2 regions of the Phytobacter sp. V91 genome follow, and region 2 is predicted to be linked to the other one. Evidence: predicted binding sites of a transcription regulator. Region 2 holds the regulator's gene; the other holds the start of a gene.
The links. Region 2 encodes LexA, which represses DNA repair genes until DNA is damaged. Its sites were predicted from a motif close to TNCTGTATGTACATACAGNA; they were not measured.
Positions count from the first base shown of each region.

Region 1: sulA (SOS-induced cell division inhibitor SulA) is a predicted target of LexA. The motif match lies at 1,371-1,390, and genes of this name have one in related genera.

Region 1 covers NZ_CBFFRJ010000055.1:22,944-26,363, reverse strand. The annotation lists gene yccS (YccS family putative transporter) at 1-580, shown strand, start outside; gene ACSZO4_RS13065 (TfoX/Sxy family DNA transformation protein) at 577-1,194, opposite strand; gene sulA (SOS-induced cell division inhibitor SulA) at 1,412-1,912, shown strand; gene ompA (porin OmpA) at 2,277-3,329, shown strand; gene matP (macrodomain Ter protein MatP) at 3,393-3,420, opposite strand, start outside.
Region 2 covers NZ_CBFFRJ010000008.1:62,400-65,819, forward strand. The annotation lists gene ACSZO4_RS03045 (ABC transporter substrate-binding protein) at 1-737, opposite strand, end outside; gene ACSZO4_RS03050 (CsbD family protein) at 1,058-1,267, opposite strand; gene lexA (transcriptional repressor LexA) at 1,535-2,149, opposite strand; gene ACSZO4_RS03060 (diacylglycerol kinase) at 2,258-2,626, opposite strand; gene plsB (glycerol-3-phosphate 1-O-acyltransferase PlsB) at 2,768-3,420, shown strand, end outside.

The DNA.
Region 1 (3,420 bases), on a different contig from region 2:
CCTGATAGGCTGTGCGATCGCCTGGGGGGCGGTGAGTTTTATCTGGCCAGACTGGCGTTTTCGTAATCTGCCGCGGGTAACAGAGCAGGCATTTAACGCCAACTGCCGCTATCTGGATGCGATTCTTGAACAGTATCATCAGGGACGAGATAACCGCCTGTCTTACCGAATTGCCCGCAGAAGTGCTTACAATCGTGATGCAGAGCTGGCATCCGTCGTCTCTAATATGGCGTCAGAGCCCGGTACAACAGCAGAGCAACGCGACGTGGCATTTCGCCTTCTCTGCCTCAACCACACCTTTACCAGCTATATTTCTGCTCTGGGCGCACATCGTGAACAATTAACGCACCCGGCGATTTTGCAGCTGCTGGACGATGCCGTGTGCTATGTCGATGACGCGCTGCACCACCAGCCTGCCGATGAGGAGCGCGTGCAATTAACGCTGGCGGATTTGTCCCGACGCATAAAGCATCTTGAACCCCGCCCTGACAGCAAAGAGCCTCTGGTCCTGCAACAAATTGGGCTGTTAATTGCTCTGCTGCCCGAGATGTGCCACTTGCAGAAACAGGTCCTGTCCTAATTTTCCCATACCTTGTTGTCTAAGGTGTTGTACCAGTCAATCAACTCCTGGCGTCTGAACGCCGGGAGTGCTGCTTCATGAAGTCCAAAGATAGCGCCTTCCAGCGCCAGCAATACTTTGATGCCAAGATGCTTGTTCATTTTCTTAATACGCAGCCAACAGACTTTCGCCCCCAGCAAGCGCAGCATTTTTGCATCACTGACGCCAGCCTCACACAGGAGCGTTTCGAGCTGAAACGTCAGGTTAGGCAGATCTTTCAGTCGGGAAATCGCCTTACGTTGCTGAATTTCAGAGCGAGCGGCATCGAGAGAACAGAATGAGAGGCGTACCAGCATCGGTATGTCACGCCACAGATGCTCATCAACAAAATAGTAATTCAGCAGCACGTCCCGTCCACGCTTCCTGTACATCAACAAAGGAGGCTGCCGTTTTACTGTATATTGCGCACTTTCTTCACACATCCTCAGGTACAGCTCACCTTTAGAAATCATGGCGAAGACGATGTTATCAACGGAGAGGCTATAGCCTCCAAAAAGGGCGCGGGACTGAATTTCACCCAAAGGGGCAAGATATTCCTGGGATAAATAGATCCTTTGATAAGAGACGCTTTTCATGATTATTCCTTTAAAATCATGGAGTAAAAATATCATTACTGTTAACGGATCCGTTATTCAGAAACATAGGCAAGTGTGCTTTGCGCAGCAAGACAATTTTGTAGCAACTGATGGTCATGCGACAAATTTGCGAGAAGCTTTCAGAAAATGAGGTTGATCTTTGAACGTTACAGAGTTACTGTATAAACATACAGTAACCAACAGGGCTGGGTTGATCATGTACCACTCATTAAGCCGTACTCACCGTTCAACACAATTTATTTCCGCGCCTCATGCGAAAACCACCGGCGCCCCAACAGGGCTTATCAGTGAAGTGGTATATCGTGAAGACCAGCCCGGAATGACACAACTACTGTTATTACCGCTGTTGCAGCAACTGGGGCAGCAATCCCGCTGGCAGCTCTGGCTCACGCCACAACAAAAACTCAGTCGTGAGTGGGTTCAGTCCGCAGGCTTACCTCTGACTAAAGTAATGCAAATTAGCCAGTTGTCACCCTGCATGACATTGGAATCGATGACGAGAGCGCTACGCACCGGCAATTACAGCGTAGTTATTGGCTGGCATGCAGAGGAGCTTAGCGATGAAGAGCACCATCAGCTGGCCATGGCGGCAGAGGAAGGTAATGCGATCGGCTTCGTGATGCGACCGGTTCGTCTGGATCAGCATGGAGCGAGACAGCATTCCGGGATAAAAATTCACTCAAATTTGTATCATTGAGTAAAATTAAGATAAATCCTGGCTGTAATTTTATTACCGGTAGCTTTTACAGCTTCATTAACTAAATTTCGCGCCAGGTCATGTGCTCCGCGCCTTTCGCGGTTTCAGGGCGGATGATCGCTCGCGCTGAAATGTTAAATATTGCCTATACAAAGCTTTTTTTTTCATATGCCTGACGGAGTTCACACTTGTAAGTTTCCAACTACGTTGTAGACTTTACATCGCCAGGGGTGCTCAGCATAAGACAAAGATATCGTGAAGATATCTGCTGAGTGACAAGCGAGCAATTCCCCCGGTGAAGGATTTAACCGTGATTTCTCTTAGAGAATTCCATGGCGATTTTTGGATGATAACGAGGCGCAAAATGAAAAAGACAGCTATCGCGATTGCAGTGGCACTGGCTGGTTTCGCTACCGTAGCGCAGGCCGCTCCGAAAGACAATACCTGGTATACAGGTGGTAAACTGGGTTGGTCTCAGTTCCACGATACCGGTGCAATATTCCAGAACGATGGCCCGACTCACGAAAACCAACTTGGTGCTGGTGCGTTCGGTGGCTATCAGGTTAACCCGTACGTTGGTTTTGAAATGGGTTATGACTGGCTGGGTCGTATGCCTTACAAAGGCGACAACGTAAACGGTGCGTTCAAGGCTCAGGGCGTTCAGCTGACAGCTAAACTGGGTTACCCGGTAACTGACGACCTGGACATCTACACCCGTCTGGGTGGTATGGTTTGGCGTGCAGATGCTAAAGCTAACGATGCTGGCGACCGTTACAAAGCTCACGACACTGGCGTTTCCCCGGTATTTGCTGGTGGCGTTGAGTGGGCAGTTACCCGTGATATCGCTACCCGTCTGGAATACCAGTGGGTTAACAACATCGGTGATGCAGCTACCGTTGGTACCCGTCCGGACAACGGCATGCTGAGCGTAGGTGTTTCCTACCGTTTCGGCCAGCAGGAAGATGCTGCACCGATCGTAGCAGCTCCGGCACCGGCTCCAGAAGTACAGACCAAGCACTTCACTCTGCGTTCTGACGTGCTGTTCAACTTCAACAAAGCGACCCTGAAACCAGAAGGTCAGCAGGCGCTGGATCAGATGTACAGCCAGCTGAGCAACCTGGATCCGAAAGACGGTTCTGTTGTTGTTCTGGGCTTCACTGACCGCATCGGTTCTGACGCTTACAACCAGACTCTGTCTGAGAAACGTGCTCAGTCCGTGGTTGATTACCTGATCTCTAAAGGTATCCCGGCTGACAAAATCTCCGCACGTGGCATGGGTAAATCCAACCCTGTTACCGGTTCTACCTGTGACAACGTGAAAGCGCGCCCTGCGCTGATCGATTGCCTGGCACCGGATCGTCGCGTAGAGATCGAAGTTAAAGGCAGCAAAGACGTTGTGACTCAGCCGCAGGCTTAAGTCTCACGTCTCATAAAAAAACCCCGCCTGGCGGGGTTTTTTATTGCCATAAATTCAGAGGCGCTACTCTTTACCCAAGAGTGCCTGCAAA
Region 2 (3,420 bases):
TCTTTGTTCCAGTAATCGGGGTTTTTATCGAGGATAAGCTGCTGGCGGGGAACCAGTTTTTCCATTTTAAACGGACCGCTGCCCACCGCATGAGCGGCAAACTCCGTCCATGCCAGCTTGCTGCGTGCGGCGGTATCGCCGGTGCTGGCCGGAACCGCGTCATACATTTTTTGCCAGGCCGTCGGCGAGACGATAAACAGGTTGGTAATGTTGTACGGCAGCAGCGCATCCGGTTCGGAGGTGGTCAGTACGACGGTATGATCGTCAATTTTCTCGGCACCGGTCAGGGTCGGCATCCGGGAGAGCGTGTTGCCGATCTGACCCGGCGCGTACTGCGGTGCGGCTTTGTTAAGCACTTTATCGACGTTCCAGACAATCGCATCGGCATTCACTTCAGAACCGTCATGAAACTTCACCCCAGGACGCAGGGTAAAAATCCAGCGACTCTGGTTTTGCGGATCAACATGCCACTCAGTCGCCAGGCCCGGCACCAGGCCGCTCGGCTTTTCACCCTGAGACAGATCCCATTCGACAAGGGCGTCATACAGCGGGATGCCGGTAAAGCGGTTTCCTTCATAGCCCTGGTCGGGCTGACCGAGCGTCAGTGGGATATCTGCGGCAGTCATCGCGATGCGCAGCGTTGAAGCCTGGGACTGCAAAGAGGTAAACAGCGCCAAAGCCCCGCTGACAGCGATAGCGAGGTGGCCTTTACGCAACAATAAGTTTTTCTTCAGCATGGCATTGTCCCTGTTAAATAAAATGTCACTATTTAACAGGCAAGATACATACCAGTTCTGAAATCAGAGAAAAGTGGGGTAAAACGGCTTATAAAATAAGAATGAGTTATATTATCTCTATGATTTAATTTGAAAAATAAAAAAACCTTATTTATTTGCACCGCCAGCGGGAATTCTGTTGCAGAACTGCACCAGCGTATTTAGCACCCTGTCGGGATAGTCACGCAGCGTCACTTTATCTTAAATCACTGCCTCATCCGCCGCGTGACAATCTTAAACAGTTCTTATGAAAGAGCCATAAAGCGAGGTGTTAATAAGGTCTACCAGTGGTAATCGTGGCGTTTTTCCCAGTCAACGACCTCTTTTTCCGCCTGCTCTTTCGCGTATCCATAACGTTGCTGGATTTTCCCCACCAGCTGATCGCGTTTACCTTCGACCACCGTCATGTCATCGTCGGTGAGCTTGCCCCACTGCTCTTTCGCTTTACCTTTTAACTGCTTCCAGTTACCGCCTATTTCGTCTTTATTCATCATCATGTCCTCATCGTTCAGTGTAAATAACGAATCATTGTGGCTCGTTACGTTCTGAAAATGCTGAACGTGCTAATAAGGGTAGTCAGTGATAACGCAACGGTGGATTTATTCGGAATGTTTAACCATCAAAGAGAGAATTATAAGCATGATGGAGAGATGAAGATGAGGGGACTGGTAATCAGGGATGTATCCGCCGGCAGGAGAGGCCATCAGGAAAGGAAAAACGTGGCAACAGGGTGTATCGCCACGGTTTTGTGCGAAGAGTTACAGCCATTCACCATTGCGGATAACGCCAACGGCCAGACCTTCGATGGTGAAGTTCTGCTCGCGCAGATTGACCACGATCGGCGAAAACTCGCTGTTTTCCGGCAGGAGATGAACGGTATTGCCCTGTTTTTTCAAACGCTTCACGGTGACTTCGTCGTCAATACGCGCCACCACCACCTGACCATTACGCACGTCCTGGGTTTTATGCACGGCCAGCAGGTCGCCATCCATAATGCCGATGTCTTTCATCGACATGCCGCTTACCCGCAGCAGGAAATCAGCATTTGGCTTGAAGAGGGAGGCATCCACCTGATAGTGACCTTCGATATGCTGCTGCGCCAGCAGGGGTTCACCTGCCGCGACGCGCCCAATCAGAGGCAAACCGGCGTCCTCTTCTTCTTCAATCAGCAGACGGATGCCGCGAGAAGCACCGGAAACAATCTCCAGCACGCCTTTGCGCGCCAGTGCTTTCAGATGCTCTTCAGCAGCGTTTGGGGAACGGAACCCCAACTGTTGTGCGATCTCCGCACGTGTCGGCGGCATACCCGTTTGGTTGATTCGATCGCGAATGAGATCGAACACCTCTTGCTGCCTGGCCGTTAATGCTTTCATTCCGCCCCCTGGGTGTATATACAGTTATGCTGTGAGTATATACAGCTAAAGGCGATTTTGAAACCAAAATTACGCAAAAAACCAGCAGTTAGCGCAATTCCGGATCTGTCAGCGAAAATGTCCCCACAGCAGCGAAATCCAGGTGAAGAGCGCCAGCAGAATGGTCATCAGTACCGCCGCGGAGCCCATATCTTTCGCCCGTCCGGACAACTCATGAAACTCGGAGCCAATACGATCCACTACCGCTTCAATGGCGCTATTGAGAATTTCAACGACCATCACCAGTACCACTGAACCAATCAGCAATACGCGAGTGATGACATCGACATCAAGGAAACAGGCGATAATAATTGCCAGAATGACCGCGATGGCTTCCTGGCGAAAGGCAGCTTCGTTTATCCAGGCGGCGCGGACGCCTTTCCATGAATAACCGGCCGCTTTGATGATGCGGGTAACACCAGTGGTATTATTGGCCATTAAAAGAACCTTTTTATGAATTGAATTATGTATTGAACATCAATCTCTATGTAAGGTTATAGAGGTACAAAAGAATTTGTGCGCGCTTTCTGATATTCTTGCGACGCAATGGCATTATTAACCAGAGGCTTTACATCGTTTATGTCCGGCTGGCCACGAATTTACTACAAGTTACTTAATTTACCATTAAGCGTATTGGTAAAAAGCAAGTCGATCCCGGCAGAACCCGCTCAGGAGCTGGGGCTCGATACGTCACGTCCTATTATGTACGTTTTACCGTACAACTCGAAGGCCGACTTGCTCACGTTACGCGCTCAATGTCTGGCACATGACCTGCCCGATCCGCTGCAACCGCTTGAGATCGACGGCGTGGAACTGCCGCGTTACATCTTCATTCATGGCGGGCCACGGGTATTTACCTGGTACACGCCAAAAGAAGAGTCGATCAAGCTGTTCCACGACTATCTCGATCTGCACCGTAGCCATCCCGATCTGGATGTGCAAATGGTACCGGTATCGATGATGTTTGGTCGCTCACCGGGGCGCGAAAAAGGCGAAGTGAATCCACCGCTGCGGATGCTCAACGGCATCCAGAAGTTCTTTGCCATCTCCTGGCTTGGTCGCGACAGCTTTGTCCGTTTCTCGCCGCCGGTATCGCTGCGCAGGATGGCGACTGAGCACGGCACGGATAAAATTATCGCCCAAAAACTGGCACGTGTGGCGCGTATGCACTTCGCCCGCCAGCGTCTGGCTGCGGTCGGTCCGCGTCTGCCGGCACGCCAGGATCTGTTTAA